DNA from 4 places in the Acidovorax sp. GW821-FHT10E04 genome. Region 1 is predicted to be linked to each of the others. Evidence: predicted binding sites of a transcription regulator. Region 1 holds the regulator's gene; each other region holds the start of a gene.
The links. Region 1 encodes sigma-54, which starts transcription at its own class of promoters, with help from an activator protein. Its sites were predicted from a motif close to TGGCANGNAANCTGCTTT; they were not measured.

Region 1 (5,106 bases):
GCCGGGCAGCTTGAGGTCGGGCGTGAGCATCCAGGCCGTCCAGCCGCTGTAGTTCTTCTTCCAGTGGGCGGCCAGCTGGCTGAAGAACTCGCCACCATCATCGGTATGCGCAGCTTCGCGGCCCACGCTGGCGCCCAGGGCCCGCTCGGCCGCGCGTTCGTTGGCATTCTGGCCAGCGGCACCGGCTGCGGCGATGCGCTCGCCATAGGGCGGGTTCAGCAGCATCACGCCGGGCTGGTCGCACGGCGGCATGCGCTGCAGGGCGTCGCCACCGCGCAGTTGCACGGCGTCGGCCACGCCCGCACGTTCGGCGTTGCGCTGGGCAAAATCGACCATGCGGTGGGCCACATCACTGCCAAATATGGGCACAGCGCTTGTCTGTATTGCGCCTTCAGCTTCATTTTTAATAGCAGTCCAGACATGGGCCTGGTAGGGCAGCAGTTTCTCGAACGCAAAGCGGCGCAGCATGCCCGCCGGGATGCGACAGGCGATCTGCGCGGCCTCGATGGCGATGGTGCCGCTGCCGCAGCAGGGGTCGTACAGCGGCTGGGGGTTGTCACCGTGCGGGTCCCAGCCGCTGGCGGCGATCATGGCGGCGGCCAGGGTTTCCTTCAGCGGGGCATCGCCCTTGTCCTCGCGCCAGCCACGCTTGAACAGCGGCTCGCCGGAGGTGTCGATGTAGATGGTGGCTTCTTCCGTGGTCAGGTGCAGGTGGATGCGCACGTCGGGCCACTGCGTGTTCACATCGGGGCGCACGCCGCTTTTGGCGCGAAACCGGTCGGCCACGGCGTCCTTGACCTTGAGGCCTGCGAAGTTGAGGCTCTGCAGCGGGCTGTGCTGGGCCGTCACCTCGACCTTGAAGGTCTGGCGCGTGGTGAACCAGATTTCCCACGCCACGTCGCTGGCGGCGGCATACAGGTCGTTTTCAGAGCGGTAGGGGCGGTGCGCCAGCTGCACCAGCACGCGCTGGGCCAGGCGGCTGTGCAGGTTGAGCAGCAGCGCCTCGCGCCAGGACGCGCGCAGCAGCACGCCGCCACGGCCGACCAGCAGGTCTTGCCCCGTGAGGCCGGTGATGCCATGCACCTCGTCGGCCAGAAAGCCCTCCACACCGGCGGCGCAAGGGAGAAAAAGTTGGAGTTGATTCATGACGATGGTGAGGATACGCGCTCGGAAAGTGCGTGTGAATCCGGCGTGCCCGCACGGGCCAGCAGCAACTGGCGGATGGAGTCCGGGATCGGCGCCACCTTGCGGCCGGCCTTGCCGATGAAAACGATGCCGATCTTGCCGCGCGCCACCTCGCGGCCCGAGGTCTTCTCGGTCATGCAAAAGACCAGGTCGAACCCATAGCGGTTGAAGTCCGCAGGCGCCATCTCCACGCGCATGGTCTCGCCGTGGAACCCCTCGGACTTGTACTGCGCCACGATGTCTCCGACCACGATGGACAGCCCGCCCACGTCGGCCTCGGGGTAGCCGAGTGACTGGAAAAACCGCACCCGGGCCTCGGACACGAGGCTCAGCAGCTGCGCGTTGTCCAGGTGCCCGCCCTGGTTGACGTGGCTGATGTAGATCTGCATTTCGGTGGCGAAACCGAAGTGCGCGGGAAGGTCGAAGACGATGCGGGCCATGGACGGGGTGGCGAAGTAAGAGGGAAAGACAGCAACGGAGCGGAAAAACGGGCCACCAGGCGCATGCGCCGTGCACACGCCCGCACGGCGCCTACAGCGCCTTGCGCAGATTCGCCGGCGCGATCTTGAGCGCCTCGCGGTACTTGGCGACGGTGCGGCGCGCGCACTCGATGCCCTGCTCCTTGAGCATCTCGGCGATCTGGCTGTCGGACAGCGGCTTGGTCGGGCTCTCGGCGGCCACGAATTGCTTGATGAGGGCACGCACGGCGGTGCTCGACGCATTGCCGCCGGTCTCGGTGCCCAGGCCCGAGCCGAAGAAGTACTTGAGCTCGTAGGTGCCGATGGGCGTGGCCATGTACTTGGCCGTGGTCACGCGGCTGATGGTGGACTCGTGCAGGCCCAGCTCGTCGGCGATGTCGCGCAGCACCAGCGGGCGCATCGCGAGTTCGCCGTGGGTGAAGAAGTTCTTCTGCCGCTCCACGATGGCGCGCGAGACGCGCAGGATGGTGTCGAAGCGCTGCTGGATGTTCTTGATGAACCAGCGCGCCTCCTGCAGGCGCTGCTGCATGCCCTGGTGGCCCTCGCCGCCCTTGTGGCCGCGCAGGGCGCCGGCATAGATGTCGTGCACGCGCAGGCGCGGCATCACGTCGGGGTTGAGCTGCACGATGAAGTTGTGCTGCCCGTCGCGGCCATTGGCGCGCCCGGCCTTGCGCACGATCACGTCGGGGATGATGATGTTGCGCTCCACGTCGGCGAAGCGGCGCCCCGGGCGCGGCTCCAGCCGGGCGATCAGCGCCATGGCGGCGCGGGTGCGCTCCTCGCTGTCGCCGCAGGCCTGCGTGAGGCGGCGCACGTCGCGCCGCGCCAGCATCTCCAGCGGCTGCTGGCACACGCGCAGCGCGGTCTGCACGGTGTCGGGGTCGATGTCGCTGTCCTCGTCGGCGGCCAGCGCCTTGAGCTGCAGCGTCAGGCACTCGGCCAGGCCGCGCGCGCCCACGCCCACGGGCTCCAGGCTCTGCAGCAGCCGCTGTGCCACGGTGAAGCGGTGCACCAGTTCCTCGATCTGCTCCAGGTCGTCGGGCCCGGCCAGGCTGATGGCCAGCTCTTCGAGCGGATCCTCCAGGTAGCCGTCGTCGTTGAGCGATTCGATCAGGAAGCGCAGCGCGGCGCGGTCGATCTCGGACAGGCGCAGCGCCAGCGCCTGTCGGTGCAAAAAGGCGGTCAGCGATTCGTGCGTGCGGGCCAGCTCGGTGGCGTCGGCCTCGTCGCCTTCGGCGTCGTTGCGGTTGCGGGCGGGGGCGTCGCCGCCCCACTCGGCGTCGTTGGGCGCCATCTCCACCGTGCCGTCGCCGCTCCAGTCGGGCTCGTCGGCGCCCGCGCTCGGAGTTTCAGCATCATTTTGAGCCTCAGCGCTGGTACTGCTTGCGCTGGTAGCTCCTGAAAAAATAGCATCATCCGCGCTGTAGTCGTCGGCCTGGGCCGGCGTATCGGCGGCTTCCAGGCCAAACTCCTCGCGCGGCGCCTCGTCGGCGTTGCGTTCGAGGAACGGGTTTTCGTCGAGCATCTGCTCGACTTCCTGCGAGAGTTCCAGCGTGGACAACTGCAGCAGCCGGATGGACTGCTGAAGTTGGGGGGTCAATGCAAGATGCTGCGAGACGCGCAGCGAGAGTCCAGGTTTCATTGATTGAGCGCCGCCGGGCCGCCCCAAGGCGCGAAGCCCCCCTCGGGGGGCAGCGCAGTACACGAAGTGACAAGCGTGGAGGCCATGTCTACATGCGGAAATGTTCGCCCAGGTACACCCGGCGCACTTCGGCGTTGTCCACGATCTCGGATGGCGTGCCCTGGGCCAGCACCTGGCCATCGCTGATGATGAAGGCGTGGTCGCAGATGCCCAGCGTCTCGCGCACGTTGTGGTCGGTGATGAGCACGCCGATGCCGCGCGCCTTGAGAAAACCGATGATGCGCTGTATCTCGATCACGGCGATGGGGTCGATGCCCGCAAAGGGCTCGTCCAGCAGGATGAAGCGCGGCTGCGTGGCCAGCGCGCGGGCGATCTCGACGCGGCGGCGCTCGCCGCCCGACAGGGCCATGGCGGGCGAGGCCCGCAGGTGGTCCACGCGCAGCTCCTGCAGCAAGGCCGTGAGACGCTCTTCGATGGCCTCGCGCGACAGCGGCTTGCCGTCGTCGTCCGCGCGCTGCAGCTCCAGCACCGCGCGCACGTTCTCTTCGACCGTGAGCTTGCGGAAGATGGAGGCTTCCTGCGGCAGGTAGGACAGCCCCAGCCGCGAGCGGCGGTGGATGGGCATGTGGGCCACCGAATGGCCGTCGATGCGGATGTCGCCCGCGTCGCTGCGCACCAGGCCCACGATCATGTAGAACGAGGTGGTCTTGCCCGCGCCGTTGGGCCCCAGCAGGCCCACGACCTCGCCCTTTTGCACGACCAGCGACACATCCTTGACGACCTTGCGGCTGCCATACGACTTGGCCAGGTGCTGCACCTCCAGGCGGCTGCCCGCCTGGGTGTCAGGACCGGGGCTGACGGGCTGCGCGCTCACTTGGAGCCGCCGCCAAGGCTGTTGCTGGGGCGCAGCACCGGCGCCGATGCCGGGGGCGCGGCCTCCGGCGCGGCGGCACCGGCGGGCGGGTCCTTGGGCGCGAGCACCGCGCGCACCCGGCTGCCGGGCGCGGGCGCATCGCCCGCCGCATTGGTCGCGGGGGTGCGCTTGCCGTCCACGGTGAACACATCGGTGAGGTTGTTGTAGACGATCACGGCGCCGGTGATCTCGTCGCTGAGGACCGCCCCGCGGTAGCGGCGCAGTTCGGCGCGGGTGATGAAGCGCACGTTGTCGGCCTTGCCGTCGTACTCGATGACTTCGCTCTCGCCTTCGATGAACTCGTCCGGCGCCCCCGCCACGGTATCGCGCTTCTGGCGGAAGAAGGCCCGCTTGCCCGCCTCGGCCGTGACCACGCCGTACTGGTAGCCGTCGGCGTCCTGGCGCACGTCCAGCCGCGCGCCGCGCAGCACGATGGAGCCCTTGGTCATGACCACGCGGCCCGAGAACACGCTGGTCTGCTTGAGCTCATCGTGTCGCAAGGCGTCGGCCTCGATGTTCATGGGCTTGGCGCGGTCGGCCTTTTCGGCGTGCGCCGCGCCCAGATGGCAGGCCAGGGCGACAAGCAGGAGGTGGGGGAGGATGCGGTAGTTCATAGGGCACGAATCTTGCAGGTCATTGTAGCCACCCCACGGCGCGCGCCATGAAAAAAGCCCGCATCCGCGGGCTTCTTCTTGGGACATCCGAGGCCGTCGGCGCTTGGAAGCCGCCGCCTGCACCCGTGGAGCCGGCGCTGCCGGGCCGCCGGGTGCGTTCCCCTGGGCAGGAAGGCGGCTCACGAGGGCCACGCTTCCTTCAAGGAGGCGTCACCCCTTTTTCGCCGTGGCGGCCAGGTGCTCCACCACCTGCAGCACGTTCTGCATGTTGCC
Region 2 (5,106 bases), on a different contig from region 1:
GGGCGCCATCAGGCCGTAGCCGATGCGGTCTGCCTCCCGCTCCATGTCGCGCGAGAAATTGAGCTGGTTCTGCATCGCCAGCGCCTGGCCACCCACCACCAGCGCCTGTGTGGCACCCGGGTTCTTGCTGGCCGCCAGGGCACCCAGAATCATCGCGCCCAGCAGCAGGGGCGTCTGTTTGCTTTGCTGGGTGACCAGGCGGGAGATATGGCGCTGGGTGACATGGCTGAGTTCATGGGCCAGCACAGAGGCCAGTTCGTCGCGGCTGGTCACAACGCCGACGAGCCCCAGGTGCAGGCCCAGATAGCCCCCAGGCAGCGCGAAGGCATTGACGGTGCGGTCCCGGCCCAGAAGGATTTCCCAGGCAAAGCGCTCATCCAGCTCGGAAGAAAGTTCCCCGCGTGCCTTGGCGGCAGCCATCAGCGGGCGCCATATGCCTTGTACATAGTCCGCGATCACAGGATCGTCGATGTAGTCGGGATCCCGGTAGAGTTCGCGGATGATGCGGTCACCCAGGCGGCGCTCGGCGCTGGTGGTGAGGTCGCTGGAGTCGCCGAGGGTGGGGAGGCCTGCTTGGGCCATGACCAGGGTTGGAGTCAGAAGGCTTGCTATTGCTGTAAAAAGAGAAACTGACAGCGCTTGCCTTGCAAACGCTAGAGCTCTTTTTTTCCAAAAATTCAACACAGACAGCTCTCCGAAGCAAAGCAAAATCATGGTGTGCATGCCCGTATGATGCCTTGACCCTTCGAATGTTCTGCGCGCTGTTGTAAGCCAGTGTGCCTGCCTGACCTATGAGTACCTCCCCATTGACCCACTTTGATGCCCACGGACAGGCCCATATGGTGGACGTTGGCGGCAAGCCCGCAACGCACCGAGTGGCCATCGCCAGAGGCCGCATTGACATGCAGCCGCAGACACTGTCGCTGATTGAGTCAGGCACTGCCAAGAAAGGCGACGTGCTAGGCGTCGCCCGTCTGGCAGGCATCATGGCCGCAAAGAGGACCAGCGAGCTGATTCCTTTGTGCCACCCGCTGGCACTCACGCGGGTGGCGGTGGACTTTGAACTGCTGCCTGCAGAGCATGCTGTTCAGTGCACGGCCACCGTTGAAACTGTGGGGCCGACGGGAGTGGAAATGGAGGCTCTGACGGCGGTGCAGGTGGCGTTGCTCACTGTCTATGACATGTGCAAGGCGGTGGACAAGGGGATGGAAATCGGCGGTGTCCGGGTGCTGGAAAAGCACGGAGGCAAGTCCAGTAGCCTTGTAGCATGAGATGGCGCGCAGCCTGTCCTGCGTCAGTGAATTCGTACTGCGGCAAAGCATGTGGACAAAGCCGAGCAGTAGTCGGTTGCGTCTCGTTCAACTCACTCAAACCCGCCCACAGGCGCATAGCCAACGATGTGAGCCTCGGCGTCTAGTAGGACAATCCACGCGTCCAGCGACTTTTGGCTTGTCAAAGGCAGATAATGGATTCGATCTATCGGTAGACCGGTTTTTTGCACGGCAGCATCAATGCTGGCCTGATCCGAAGGTTTTTGCTGTTCACGTATGAGCGTCAGCTTTTTCATACGCTGTTGCACTTCAACGCGGCTGTCTTCGTAAGGTTGCCACCAGCCGGGACGCGCACTAGGCTCTACACCTTGTAGCGACATTTCGATGCTCTTCAGTTTTTCATCGCCTCCAATTGCATTGCGTGTTCCCAATAATACGGGGCCCCTCCAGGATAATGCTTGAAATGGGGCTGGAGCCTGGGGCAAATCAGCGGGGTCTATTTGCGAAACTGACACGGCCACAATGCGGTCTGTTTCAAATGCCAGAACTACGGGGCGTGCTTGGCTGATGCTATAGAGACCGTAGCTCAATGCGGCCAGCTGTATCAGCGCTACAAGGGAGAGATCCAATACCAATTCACGGCGCGACTTGGCTGGATTAAATAGAAAAGCCGTCAATAGCGGTCCGCATACTACATCTACACCCACCAATATCCAAAAAAGGTGCAAACCGCCAGCGAGCATGCCAAATGGGTGTGGAAACCACACTCGTAAGACCACGTAGGCTACTAATAGTGCCACGAGTGCGCTCAGCATAAGGTGAGTGCCGAAGGCTTTGGAGGCCACAACGATTCTTTGTTTGTGCATTTGCTATTTCTCAAAAAAAAGAGCGCCGAAGCGCCCTCTTTTTATGCCGCAAAACGAATTAACGGCATTGTGCGGGCGCGTACTTTGCTTCTACCAATGCAGCTGCTACGGTGATACCATCTGCAGTAGCCCTAGTCGTGGATTTAGAAGCGCAACCCCAGTCAAGCACACCCGATACACCGGCGGTAACGGCAGCGAAAGCTGCCTGACCTGCAGCGGTATCACGCACCCAAGGTGTCAAGGTAATGGTGTCTGCGCCTGCTACAACACCCACAGCTGGTTTATAAAGAATGGTGATCACGGGATTTGCCGTTTGAGCGCCACCAGCGGCACCGGGAGCTCCAGAAAACAAAATGGAGGTAACAAACTTGGACGTGGCGCCCAGACCGCCAGCTTGAGCATTCCAGTTAAATGTCACCATGCCCATATCCACAAGAGAAGACATACCTTCCGACGCCAATTGAGCTTTTGCCGGTTCTGTCAAGCCCAGTCCTTCAGTAATGCGCGACCGAATCGTGTAATCCTGATAAGCAGGCAGAGCCACAGCCGCCAGAATGCCGATAATGGCCACCACGATCATCAGTTCGATCAGGGTGAACCCCTTTTGTGCAAAACGCTTCATACATTTCTCCTTGGAGTAGGGTGAACGGTACCCGCAGAGATGCCTGCGGGTTATGCTGAGACTAGCAGTTTTTGTGCCAGCATGATTTGGCTGTATCAGCTTGCAAAAATGGCAACCGAGCTCGCCCAAATGGCAACCCCTTGTTAGGAGGGCGAGACTATTGGACAAGGTGCGACAATTTTGTCTTGCAAAAGTGTTGTGTATGTTCACACATACAGTGCCGTTACCGTTTGTAAATCGATTAGCCGAAACTCTCGCTGCTCCAGCGCGCAAACTTCTCTCATGATGAGCTTGCTTTCCTGTGGCTTGGCATGCGTGACGTAGATGGGAAACCGGGCTGCAGGCTTCAGAGCGAGCAGTTCTCGTGCAAGGGTGTGCGGAGATAAATGCTGGCTTTTGCGTGCCAACTCCTGCTCGCGGTTGCTGAAAGCCGTTTCGATGAAGAGGGCCGCCACCCCGCCGCCGGATTGATGCAAAGCATTCACGCGGTCCCAGAAACCTGGTGTTTGGCCTTCGGTGTCGCCGCTGTACACCCACCAGCCGGTGGCGCCGCGTGCGGCGTAGCCCACGGCGGGCACGCTGTGGCGGGCGGGGAGAACTTCGAGCGTGGTACCCGCCAGGTTCAGCAGGTCGCCGATGGCCAGGGGCTGTAGCCGCAGGAAGGGTGTCTCGGCGGTCGGGATGCGGGTGAAATCCGGCCAGATGACGTTGTTGAAGATGTGCTGGCGCAGCGCGTTCAGGGTCTCGGGCAGTGCGTGCACTTCGACGGGACAGGTGCGCCGAGAGGAGACCGCATCCAGCATGAGGGGCAGTGCAGCGATATGGTCCAGGTGGGAGTGGGTCAAGAACACATGGTCTATGGCCTGCATCTCATCCAGCGTGAGGTCGCCCACACCCGTGCCTGCATCCACGAGGATGTGCTTACCCAGCAGGAAGGATGTGGTGCGGCAGCCCTGGGCGATGGCGCCCGAGCAGCCAAGCACGCGCACGTGCAAAGAAGCGGGGGGGTTATTTACTGTCAAAGTTGGTGGCGCCGTCCCAGTGGGGATCGTAGGGTAACACCGCTCTAACTTCGACGCGCTGTGTGTACAGGGCGTGCAGCGTGGCGTTGCACTCTGGCTGCGCAGCCAGCTGCAGCAGCAGCTCACGGCATTCGGCCCAGTTCTGGGCGCGGTAGGTGGCCAGCAGCTGTTCCCAGCGGATTTTGGGCGCCTGCGCCGCGTGGCTCCACGGCGTGTAGATGCCGACGGTTTGTACTTTGCCCTTCACGCGCACCTGGTCCAGCTTCTGCCATTGGTGCTGCACGGCCTGGGCCCGGGTCGTCTCGCTGACCACAATTTCCACACCATAGATTTTTGACAGGCCCTCCAGGCGCGACCCCAAGTTCACCGCGTCGCCAATCACGGTGTAGCTGCGGCGGATGTCGGAGCCCATGTCGCCCACACACATGGTTCCGGTGTTCAGTCCGATGCCAATGCCGATGGCCGGCAGGCCCCGGCTCTGGTGCTCCTGGTTCAGTTGGCGCACCGCCTCAGCCATGCCCAGCGCGGCATGTACTGCGAGATTGGCGTGCTCTAGGGTAGCCACAGGCGCCCCCCAGAACGCCATCACGCAGTCCCCCATGTACTTGTCGATGGTGCCGCGATGACTGCGAATGATGTGGGTGAGCCGGCTGAACACCTCGTTGAGCAGGGCTTGGAGTTGCAGCGGTTCCATCTGTTCCGACATGGCCGTAAACCCCCGCATGTCGCAGAACATCACGGTCAGCTCCTGGTTGGTCGCCTGCATGCTGTACTTCTCGGGCTGCTTGACCATCTCGTCCACCAGTTCCGGCGGCACATACGTGCCAAACAGCGCAGCCAGTTCCCGCTTGGAGCGGCTTTCCACAAAGTAGCCGTAGACCATGTTCAGGGCGAATGCGAACACCGCCATCACCACCACGGTAGCCAATGGCATGGCCAGGCCATGGGCGAGGTAGAGCCAGAGATTGAGCGCGGCAAGGACTGAGACGGTCCCAAGGCTGAGCAAGACCGCGGAGGTCGCCGAAAGCGCTGGAAGCGCCACCGCCAGCAAAAGGCCTGCGATGAGCAGCTGTACGGCATCAAAGTACACGGCGTAGTCTGGCCGCACGATGCTTTTCCCGTCCAGAAAGGCCGAGAGCATGTTGGCGTGCGTCTCCACGCCTGGGTAGGTGCGGCCCACCGGGGTCACGCGCAGGTCCAGCAAGCCGGGCGTGGTCGAGCCCACCAGCACCAGTTGGTCTTGCAGGCTATGGGAAGGGAGCTTGCCCTCCAGGACGTCGGACGCGGAGATGTACCGGAACGACCCACCGCCGACATCCCCGGGG
Region 3 (5,106 bases), on a different contig from region 1:
ATTGCAATGCTGACGCGCCCACCCTCGGCGCGCACGCCGTGCGCCCGCACCGAATGCTCGGGCGCCTCCAGGCATTCGCCCGTGCGCAGGTCGAAATGGTTCTTGTACAGCGGCGAGGCGACGACGACGCGCTCGCCCAGGTTGCCGATCAGCCCGCGCGAGAGCACGCTGGCGCCCGACTTCGGGTCCACGTTGTCGATGGCGAAGAACTGGTCGCTGCCGGTGCGGAACACCGCCACATGGCGGTTGGCCACCAGGGCGCAGACGCCGGTGCTGGGCAGGATGTCGTCGACCGCGCAGATGTCGGTCCAGGCAAGGGGGTCGGTACTGTTCATGGGAAGTGCGCTCATGGGAGTTCTCCGTTATTGATTCATTGCGCTACAGGTTGCCCGCAGCGCGCGCAACTGGCGCAGCCGACACCAGTGCCCCACGCAAGGGCCGCCCCGCCGCGAAGGCGGCGTATCCAGCGCATGCGCTGGGGGCGTCCCCCTCCCGGACTCGCACAGCGCGTCGAGAGAAGGGTGAAGGCGCGAAGCGACTCAGGGGGTGCTTCATGTCAGGCGGCCTGGCGGATGGGGATGACGTTGGCGCCGCGCTCCTCCGCGCGGGCCGGGCGGATCTGGCCGCGCTCCTCGACGAAGAGCACGTTCTCGTCGGCCTTGTCGCTGTTCACGAACGAGCGGAAGCGCTTGCGCGTCTCGGGGTCGGTCACGGCGGTCTTCCATTCGCACTGGTAGGTATCGACCACGTTCTGCATCTGCGATTCGAGCTCGGCGCACAGACCCAGGCTGTCCTTTTGCAGCACGTCCTTGAGGTAGTCGAGGCCACCTTCGAGGTTCTCGCGCCAGGTGCTGGTGCGCTGCAGCCGGTCGGCCGTGCGCACGTAGAACATCAGCACCCGGTCGATCATGCGCACTAGGTCTTCCTTGGACAGGTCGGACGCGAACAGCTCGGCATGGCGCGGCTTCATGCCGCCGTTGCCGCAGATGTAGAGGTTCCAGCCCTTTTCGGTGGCGATGATGCCGATGTCCTTGCCCTGCGCCTCGGCGCATTCGCGCGTGCAGCCCGAGACGCCGAACTTGATCTTGTGCGGAGCACGCAGGCCCTTGTAGCGGTTCTCCAGCTCCACGGCCAGGCCCACGCTGTCGCCCACGCCATAGCGGCACCAGGTCGAGCCCACGCAGCTTTTGACCGTGCGCAGGGACTTGCCGTAGGCATGGCCGGACTCGAACCCGGCGGTGATCAGCTCCTCCCAGATCAACGGCAACTGCTCCAGCCGCGCACCGAACATGTCCACCCGCGCACCGCCGGTGACCTTGGTGTACAGGCCGTACTTTTTGGCCACCTGGCCCACGGCGATCAGGCCGTCGGGCGTGACCTCGCCACCGGGCATGCGCGGCACCACCGAGTAGGTGCCGTCCTTCTGGATGTTGCCCAGGTAGTAGTCATTGCTGTCCTGCAGGCCGGCCAGCTCCTTCTTGAGCACGAACTCGTTCCAGCACGAGGCGAACACGCTGGCCGCCACCGGCTTGCAGATGTCGCAGCCCATGCCCTTGCCGTGCTGGGCCAGCAGCTCGCCGAAGCTCCTGATGTTGCCCACGCGCACCAGGTGGTAGATCTCCTGGCGCGAGTACGCGAAGTGCTCGCAGATGTGGTTGTTCACGGCCATGCCACGGCGCGCCATCTCGGCCTTCATGACCTGGGTGACCAGGGGCACGCAGCCGCCGCAGGTGGCGCCGGCCTTGGTGCAGGCCTTCATCTCGGCGATGGTGCAGGCGCCATTGCCCACGGCTTCGCAAATGCCGGCCTTGGTGACGTTGTTGCACGAGCAGATCTGTGCCGTGTCGGGCAGGGTACCCACGCCCAGGCCGGGTTTGGCCTTGCCATCGCTGGACGGGAAGATCAGGAACTCGGGGTCCTCGGGCAGCGTGATGCCGTTCAGGGCCATCTGCAGCAGCGTGCCGTATTCGGTGGCGTCGCCAATCAGCACGGCGCCCAGCAGTTGCTTGCCGTCTTCGCTGATGACGATCTTCTTGTAGACCTGGCGGCGCTCGTCCACATACTGGCAGGTGCGGCTGTGGGGCGTTTTCGCATGGGCGTCGCCGATGCTGGCCACGTCCACGCCCATGAGCTTGAGCTTGGTGCTCATGTCGGCGCCGACGAAGGCGGCGTCGGTCTCGCCTGCGATGTGGCGGGCGGCCACACGGGCCATGTCGTAGCCGGGGGCTACCAGGCCGAAGGTCTGCTCGTTCCACGACGCGCATTCGCCGATGGCGTAGACGTCGTGGTCGCTGGTACGGCAGGCGCTGTCGATGGCCACGCCACCGCGCGGGCCGATGGCCAGCAGGCTCTGGCGGGCCAGTTCGTCGCGCGGGCGGATGCCGGCGGAGAAGACGATCATGTCGGTCTCCAGCCAGGTGCCGTCGGCAAACACCATGCGGTGGCGCGCACGGGCACCATCGGTGATCTCCTGGGTGTTGCGGCCGGTGTGCACCTGCACGCCCAGCTCCTCGATCTTGGCGCGCAGCACGCGGCCGCCGCCCTCGTCCACCTGCACGGCCATGAGGCGCGGGGCGAACTCGACCACATGGGTTTCCAGGCCCATGTCGCGCAGCGCCTTGGCGCATTCCAGACCCAGCAGACCACCGCCCACAACCACGCCGGTCTTGGATTTGGCGCCCGAGGCCTGCATGGCCTCCAGGTCTTCGATGGTGCGGTAGACGAAGCAGTGGTCGCGGTCGCGCCCCGGCACCTGGGGCACGAAGGGGTTGGAGCCAGTGGCCAGCACCAGCTTGTCATAGTGCAGCACCTCGCCGTCGACCGTGGTCACGGTGCGAATGCGGCGGTCCACCGATGCGGCCCGCGCCGCTAGGCGCAGGGTGAAGCCGGTGCGCTCGAAGAAGCCGGGCTCGACCAGGGAGAGTTGCTCGGCCGTGGTGCCGCTGAAGAAGGCGGAGAGGTGCACCCGGTCGTAGGCGGGGCGTGGCTCCTCGCACAGCACGGTGACCTCGACGCCGGTCATGCCGGTCTCGGCCAGGCTTTCGAGGAACTTGTGGCCGACCATGCCGTGGCCAATGAGAACGATTTTCATGCTAGTGATCCTGCAATGGACCGGGCCGCCCGGAGGGCAAGTGCAGGGATGCTGTGCATCGGCAGCCCCGAGGGAGGCAACCAGTGCACCTCACCCTCCGCAACGGCACGGGTGTGGATTGGAACGACCCCACGAGAGGCTCATAGCCTCGCTCGTCCGGGGGTTCCGCCATCATTAGCGGAGGGTGTTGGTCGGTCCGACGGCAGCTTCACCGGCAGACATGCAACGGTAGATCGCAATATCCATGCCGCCCTTTCAGCCCCTGCGGCCACATAGCGCTCGCCAGGAGCGGGCAAGCGGGTTGGCATCAGCGACCCGGCCGGCACGGAGTCGCATCAATGCGGTGCAAACCATCACCAAATCAGGGCATCGCCTCAGGTTGGGACAAATTGCCGCAGGCAGACCGCGTCGGAATGCCCCAGGGACAGCCAGGAGTTCTGGTACCTGGAACGCGTGCCGTGTGCTGGTTTGTTGCCATTCTTTCTTTTTCAAACGTGCCCGCCTCATGCAGACTGAGACGATGCAGTCCGGCCGGTCAGGACACCTGTTCAGTGCTCCTGAAAGGATGGCCAGCCAGGGCAGGAATCCCAGAGCTTTTTTCCTATATGAGGACTACCAACATGAGCGTGGAACGCAGAGGCAGCGCGGACAGGCGCAGCGGAAAAGACCGCCGGCAAGTGGAAAAAGGGCCGCCCACCAACTATGAACGCAGGCGCACGGTCGAAGCGCGGCAACCCGAGCTGACGGAACTGCACCTGAGCGAAGAAGAACTCAAGGCACTGGGATTCGCGCAGGACCAGCCAGCACCCAAAAAACCAACCTGATCGCTGCGACCTGGCAGCAGCCACGTTTTCAATGCTGTTTCGTGCGCGGCAGGGTATCCGTCGCAAGCACCGCCCAGGCAGGCGGCCGGACTCGCCCGCCCTCTCCTCTTGCACCGCCCGTTGGCACGTCACGCCGCGGCGAGCGCGAGCCGCAGAATCAGTTTTGCATCGCCTTGTTTTTTATTCGCCGTGCAGCGTGAGCAGGCGGTGCGCGACCATGTCCAGCGCGGGCCGCGTGTTTCCCTGCTTGTCCGTCCAGACTCTTGGCGTGATGCTTCCCGCCAGCGCCACAGAGTCTCCATCGCGCAGGGCGTGCATGGAGGCGCAGACCCCTGCCTCAAATGCAATCACGTTGACGAACAGCGTCTCGCCATCCGCCGTGCTTGCTCGCACCTTGGAGACGGTAAAAGGCTTCCCGGCCTTGTCAGTACGCCGCTCGGCCTCGCCATACAGCCTGCCGGCCACCAGTCCATCGATCATGAGAGTCCTTTGCGGGGCGAGCCGCTACTTTGGTTTTGGCGGGGGCAACCGCAACACGGGCTGACCACATGTCAGCACTACCTCGACAGGGAGCCTGCTGATCAGCGGGGGCTCGGTATCGCCACCATGCCTGCACAGCACGCAGCAGCAAGCCGCCTTTCATTTCACCCCAGGCCGTGTTGCATGTTTTTCCGCGACCAAGCAAAAAAGCCCAGAACCTTTCGGTTCTGGGCTTTTGCTAACAATGGTCGGCGTGGCGGGATTCGAACTCGCGACCCCTTGCACCCCATGCAAGTGCGCTACCAGGCTGCGCTACACGCCGACAAGACTTAGATTATATGCAGAAAAAAGGTCAACCCAGAGAAAGTAGCGCCCGAATTTCAAATAATTCTTTGCGCACCGCATTGGAGTCCAGCGTGATGCCCATCGCATCGATGGAAAGATCGCGTGCGCTGTCCACCAGCATGCTGGGCATCTCGGAATCAAACCCGTTCATCGCGCCATCGGCCCCGGCCTCATCGCGGGCGGGATGCGCAAGCTCCTGCAGGCGATTGCGCGCGCCACTGATGGTGAATCCCTGGTCATAGAGCAGATCCCGGATGCGGCGGATCATGAGCACTTCATGATGCTGGTAGTAGCGCCGGTTGCCACGCCGCTTCATGGGGCGCAGTTGAGTGAACTCCTGCTCCCAGTAACGCAATACATGGGGCT
Region 4 (5,106 bases), on a different contig from region 1:
CGCTGGCCCGGCCGAAGAAGTCGTTCTTCACCGCATGGAACTTCACGTCCAGCAGGCGCGCGGTGTTGTCCGCCCGCTCCAGGAACGTGCCCATGCGCAGGAAATGAAAAGCCTCGTCCTGCAGCATGGTGCCCAGCACCACGCCGCGCGACAGGTGCGAGCGGTACTTCACCCATTCGAAGAACTGCCCCGGATCCCGTTCGAAGGCGCTGCCTTCGAGCTGGCGGTGCAGTTCCAGCCAGGTCTGGTTCTGCGTCTCCCACACCTCGGTGGTGAGGGCGCCACGCACGGCCCGCGCATTTTCGCGGGCGGCACGCAGGCACGAGAGGATGGACGAGGGGTTGTCGCCGTCGCGCACCATGAACTCGAGCACGCGCTGCGGCGTGACCTTGCCATGCTTGGCGGCATAGGCCGGGATCAGCTCGCTGATGGACAGCAGCCCTTCCCAGCCTTCCTGCGCCACGTCGGCGGACTGGGGCAGCAGCGAGGTTTCGTAGCTCACGTTGAGCATGCGGGCGGTGTTTTCCGCCCTTTCGGTGTACCTGGACATCCAGAACAGATGGTCGGCGGTGCGGCTCAGCATTTCAGAATCCTCCCTGTGATTGCGTCATGCCGCCCATGGATTGCGACTGCAGCGCCGGCGCGGCGGTGTGCTCCCCCAGCACCCAGGTGTCCTTTGTCCCGCCGCCCTGCGAGGAATTCACCACCAGCGAACCCTCCTGCAGCGCGACGCGCGTGAGCCCCCCCGCCACCATCTGCACCTCGCGGCCGCTGAGCACGAAGGGGCGCAGGTCGATGTGGCGCGGCGCGATGCCGCTCTCCACGTAGGTGGGGCAGCTGGACAGGCTGAGCGTGGGCTGCGCGATGTAGCCTGCCGGGTTGGCCAGCAGCGCGCGGCGGAAGTCCTCGATCTCGGCCTGCGTGGCCGCCGGGCCGATGAGCATGCCGTAGCCGCCCGCGCCGTGCACTTCCTTGACCACCAGGTCCTTCAGGTTCGCCAGCACGTGCTGCAGGTCGTCCTGCTTGCGGCACATCCAGGTGGGCACATTCTTCAGGATGGGCTCCTGGCCCAGGTAGAAGCGGATCATCTCGGGCACGTAGGGGTAGACCGACTTGTCGTCGGCCACGCCCGTGCCCACCGCATTGCAGATGCCGACATTGCCGGCGCGGTACGCCTCCATGAGGCCGTGGCAGCCCAGCGTGGAGTTGCGGCGGAACACCTGCGGGTCGAGGAAGTCGTCGTCCACGCGGCGGTAGATCACGTCCACCCGCTGCAGGCCGCGCGTGGTGCGCATGTAGACGAACTTGTCCTTGACCACGAGGTCCTGCCCTTCGACCAGCTCCACGCCCATCTGCTGGGCCAGGAAGGCATGCTCGAAGTACGCGCTGTTGTGCATGCCGGGTGTCAGGACCACCACCGTGGGCTCGTCGGCCGTGGCGGGCGCGCTGGCGCGCAGGGTCTCCAGCAGCATGTCGGGGTAATGCGCCACCGGCGCCACCTTGTGCAGGCTGAACAGCTCGGGGAAGAGCCGCATCATCATCTTGCGGTTCTCGAGCATGTAGCTCACGCCGCTGGGCACGCGCAGGTTGTCCTCCAGCACGTAGTACTCGCCCTCGCCCTGTGCATTGGGGGCGCGCACGATATCGATGCCGGCGATGTGCGCGTAGATGTTCTTGGGCACCTGCACGCCGGCCATCTCCGGCCGGTACTGGGCATTGTTGAGGATGAGATCGGCTGGCACGATGCCGGCGCGGATGATGTCCTGGCCGTGGTACACGTCGTGGATGAAGCGGTTAAGGGCCGTGACCCGCTGCACCAGCCCCTGCTGCATGCTGCTCCACTCGTGGGCCGGGATGATGCGGGGAATCAGGTCGAACGGGATCAGCCGCTCGTTGCCCGCCCCGCCCTCATCCTTGGCGCCGTAGACGGCAAAGGTGATGCCCACGCGCCGGAAGATCATCTCGGCCTCGGCCCGGCGGGCCTGCATCACGTCAGGGGGCTGTTTGTTCAACCACTGCGCATAGCGCTTGTAGTGTTCCCGCACATCGCTGCCATCGAAAGGCAGCATGGCGTACATCTCGTCAAATTTCTGCATGAACTGGCCTCCTGCTGTCAGGATAGCAAGTTGTACGCCCGCACTCCCCGAACCAGCTCAAAATCTTTCCGGGGCCCCGTGCATCGGCAGGCCGGCGGACCCGCCGCGCCCGCAGATCACTCCGGCCACGGTGCCATGCGATGCTGCCAGTACCGCGCGCCGACGTCGCGTTCACACGCCACCCGCGCGGGTTGCGCCGACGACCACGCGGCAGCCCCGCAGCGGGACGACTCCACGACCCGGATCCCCCGCTCCCGGTAGCGCTGCAGCACCTCGGCCGCAGGGTGGCCAAAGCGGTTGCGGTATCCCGCCTGCACCAAAGCAGTGCGCGGTGCCACGGCCTCCAGAAACGCCGGCGAGGACGAGGTCTTGCTCCCGTGGTGGGGCACGAGCAGCACGTCGGCCTGCACCGCGGCGCCCCGCGCCAGCAGGGCCTGCTCCTGGGCGGCCTCGATGTCACCGGCCAGCAGCGCAACGGAGCCCGTTTCCCCTTTTTCTGCGGCGGCCGCGATGCGCAGCACGCAACTGAGCGCGTTGGGCCGGACGGTGGGCGCGGCGGCGTCTTGCGCCCCCGGGTGCAGCACCTCGAAAGACACGCCATCCCATGTCCACCGCTGGCCCGCCACGCAGGGCCTGACGGGGCGCAGTGCCTGCAGCGTGTGCCCAGCCTCGATCGAACCAGTGAGTTCGGCCCCCGACTGCTGGGCCAGCACCGCCGCCGCGCCGCCCGTGTGGTCGGCATCGCGGTGGCTGAGCATGAGCACGTCCACGCGCTCGCCCAGCGCCCGCAGCAGCGGCACCAGCACGCGGTGGCCCGCGTCGCTTTCGCGGCTGAAACGCGGCCCTGCGTCGTACAGCAGGGTGTGGGTCGCGGTGCGCACCAGCACCGCATTGCCCTGGCCGATGTCCGCCGCCAGCAATTCGAACTGTCCCGCCGCCGGCCGCGCGGGCTGCCAGCACAGCGCGGGCCACAGCAGCGGAAGGGCCAGCCACCGCAGACGCCAGGGCAACCTCGCGGCCACAAGCGCCCCCCCGGCCACGGCCAGCACGCCGGCCCACAGCGGCGCCGCGGGCATGTGGAGCACGGCCCAGGGCCACTGCGCCAGCCATTGCAGCAGTACCGCCAGCGGCTGCAGGCCGAAGGCGGCCAGGCTCCAGAGCGGCGGCCACAGCACCCCGCCCAGTGCCAGCGGAGTGACCACCAGGGTGACCCAGGGAATCGCCACCAGATTGGCGGCAAAGCCCACCACGGACACCTGGCCGAACAGCAGCAGGGTCAGGGGCGTGAGGGCCAGCGTCACCACCCACTGCTCGCGCACCAAGGCATGAAAACGCTGCCTGACGCTGGATGGATAAGCGCCATCAGCTACTGAATTAGTAGCAAACAAGATACCCACGGCGACAAAGCTGAGCCAGAAGCCTGCCTGCGCGAGCGCCCAGGGGTCCGCCACCACCACGGCCGCGCACGCCAGCAGCCACACCTGCGGCCACGGCCAGCGGCGGCCGCACAGCTGCAGCAGGGCGATGGCGCCCAGCATGGTCACCGTGCGTTGCGCAGGCACGCCCCAGCCGCTGAAAACGGCGTACGCCGCGGCCAGCGCCACCCCGGCGGCCAACGCGGCGGACGGCGCGGGCACCGCCAGGCACAGCCGCGTGGACCTTCGCCACAACGCCCCCACCGCCAGCGCGGCCAGCCATGCGAACAGCGTGATGTGAAGGCCCGAAATGCTCATGAGGTGCGCGACGCCCGTGGCGCGGAACACGTCCCAGTCGGCACGGTCGATGGCACGCTGGTCACCCGTCACCAAAGCCGCCACCACGCCCGCGATGCGTGCGCGGGCGGGGTCGTCGCCGTGCACGTCGCGGGCCAGGCGGTCCAGGATCGCGTCGCGCACGGATTGCCGCAGCCGCTCCACGGGATGCCGCCAGGTCGATTGCAGATGCACCGGAGGCTCATCCCTGGGGCCCGCGCGCACATATCCCGTGGCCTGCACCCCCTGCTCCCACATCCACAGTTCGTAGTCAAACCCGTGCGGGTTGCGCAGCCCGTGCGGAGCCTTCAGCCGCACCGTCAGCGCCCAGCGGTCACCCGCCTTCAAGGCGGGCGGCTGGCGCTGCAGGTCCACCGCTCCGCCGGGATCAAGGAACGGCCCCCCGTACCAGGCCACCTCGATGCGCGTGGGCAGGGCCACGGGGGAGCCGTTCAGGCGCGCGGCCTCCACGTCCATGCGCAGCCGGGTTCCGGCCTCGTTGGCCTGCGGCATGGCGGCCACCACGCCGGTGACACGGATGTCCTGCCCTTCCAGCGCGGGCGCCAGGCCTTCTTCCAGGTAGTCCACGGCCCGCAGCCCGGCCCCCGCGAACATCGCCAGCGCGCCGGCGCACAGCGCGAGCACGGTGGCCGCCGCGCGGGCCCCGCGCCCCGCCGCCGCACGAGGGCGCCCGTGGACCGCGCGCGCGCACCACCCCAGCGCGCATGACACCACCAGCAGCGCCGCATAGGCGGCCGCGGACCACAGCGCGGGCTGCTGCAACTGCAGCGCAGCACCCGATACCGCCCCCAGCAACAATGCGGGCACCAGCCAGGGCACGGGGGCCGCGGCGCCCGCGCCGACCGTGCCCGCGGGGGCTGGCGCAATCGCATTAGTGGTGCTTATGGCGGGCATGGGCTGATGCTAATGCGGCGCCAGGGCCGCTGCCGCTGGATTCCGCGCACCGGGCTGTGTAACACTCGCGGCCACCCCCGGTGCCGCCAGCATGGCCGGCAGCGCCGCACCGGCCGTCCCACCATCCCTTTCACTGACTTCATACCGAGGAAGACCATGAGCGTTTACGACAAGCTGAAGGAACTCAACATCACCCTGCCCCCCGTGTCGGTGCCCGCGGCCGCCTACGTGCCCTACGTGCAGACGGGCAATCTCGTGTTCCTGAGCGGCCACATCGCGCGCAAGGACGGCAAGCCCTGGGCGGCGCAGTTCGGCCGCGACATCGGCACCGACGAAGGCAAGCA

Region 2: the regulator sigma-54 is predicted to act here: its motif matches at 2,821-2,838, upstream of AC07OC_RS10225 (pilin).
Region 3: the regulator sigma-54 is predicted to act here: its motif matches at 3,324-3,341, upstream of nirB (nitrite reductase large subunit NirB).
Region 4: the regulator sigma-54 is predicted to act here: its motif matches at 2,119-2,136, upstream of AC07OC_RS15745 (circularly permuted type 2 ATP-grasp protein).

Annotation. Positions count from the first base shown of each region.
Region 1 covers NZ_JBWKMT010000008.1:30,346-35,451, reverse strand. The annotation lists gene AC07OC_RS22785 (THUMP domain-containing class I SAM-dependent RNA methyltransferase) at 1-1,146, opposite strand, end outside; gene AC07OC_RS22780 (acyl-CoA thioesterase) at 1,143-1,625, opposite strand; gene AC07OC_RS22775 (RNA polymerase factor sigma-54) at 1,717-3,306, opposite strand; gene lptB (LPS export ABC transporter ATP-binding protein) at 3,395-4,180, opposite strand; gene lptA (lipopolysaccharide transport periplasmic protein LptA) at 4,177-4,833, opposite strand; gene AC07OC_RS22760 (thiol:disulfide interchange protein DsbA/DsbL) at 5,044-5,106, opposite strand, start outside.
Region 2 covers NZ_JBWKMT010000003.1:175,253-180,358, reverse strand. The annotation lists gene AC07OC_RS10240 (M48 family metalloprotease) at 1-582, opposite strand, end outside; gene moaC (cyclic pyranopterin monophosphate synthase MoaC) at 792-1,271, shown strand; gene tfpZ (TfpX/TfpZ family type IV pilin accessory protein) at 1,364-2,137, opposite strand; gene AC07OC_RS10225 (pilin) at 2,196-2,759, opposite strand; gene AC07OC_RS10220 (MBL fold metallo-hydrolase) at 2,966-3,754, opposite strand; gene AC07OC_RS10215 (CHASE2 domain-containing protein) at 3,768-5,106, opposite strand, start outside.
Region 3 covers NZ_JBWKMT010000002.1:723,658-728,763, reverse strand. The annotation lists gene nirD (nitrite reductase small subunit NirD) at 1-350, opposite strand, end outside; gene nirB (nitrite reductase large subunit NirB) at 557-3,091, opposite strand; gene AC07OC_RS08410 (hypothetical protein) at 3,712-3,915, shown strand; gene AC07OC_RS08405 (single-stranded DNA-binding protein) at 4,096-4,395, opposite strand; tRNA gene AC07OC_RS08400 (tRNA-Pro) at 4,641-4,717, opposite strand; gene AC07OC_RS08395 (MerR family transcriptional regulator) at 4,748-5,106, opposite strand, start outside.
Region 4 covers NZ_JBWKMT010000004.1:499,260-504,365, reverse strand. The annotation lists gene AC07OC_RS15750 (alpha-E domain-containing protein) at 1-583, opposite strand, end outside; gene AC07OC_RS15745 (circularly permuted type 2 ATP-grasp protein) at 585-2,096, opposite strand; gene AC07OC_RS15740 (DNA internalization-related competence protein ComEC/Rec2) at 2,213-4,762, opposite strand; gene AC07OC_RS15735 (RidA family protein) at 4,919-5,106, shown strand, end outside.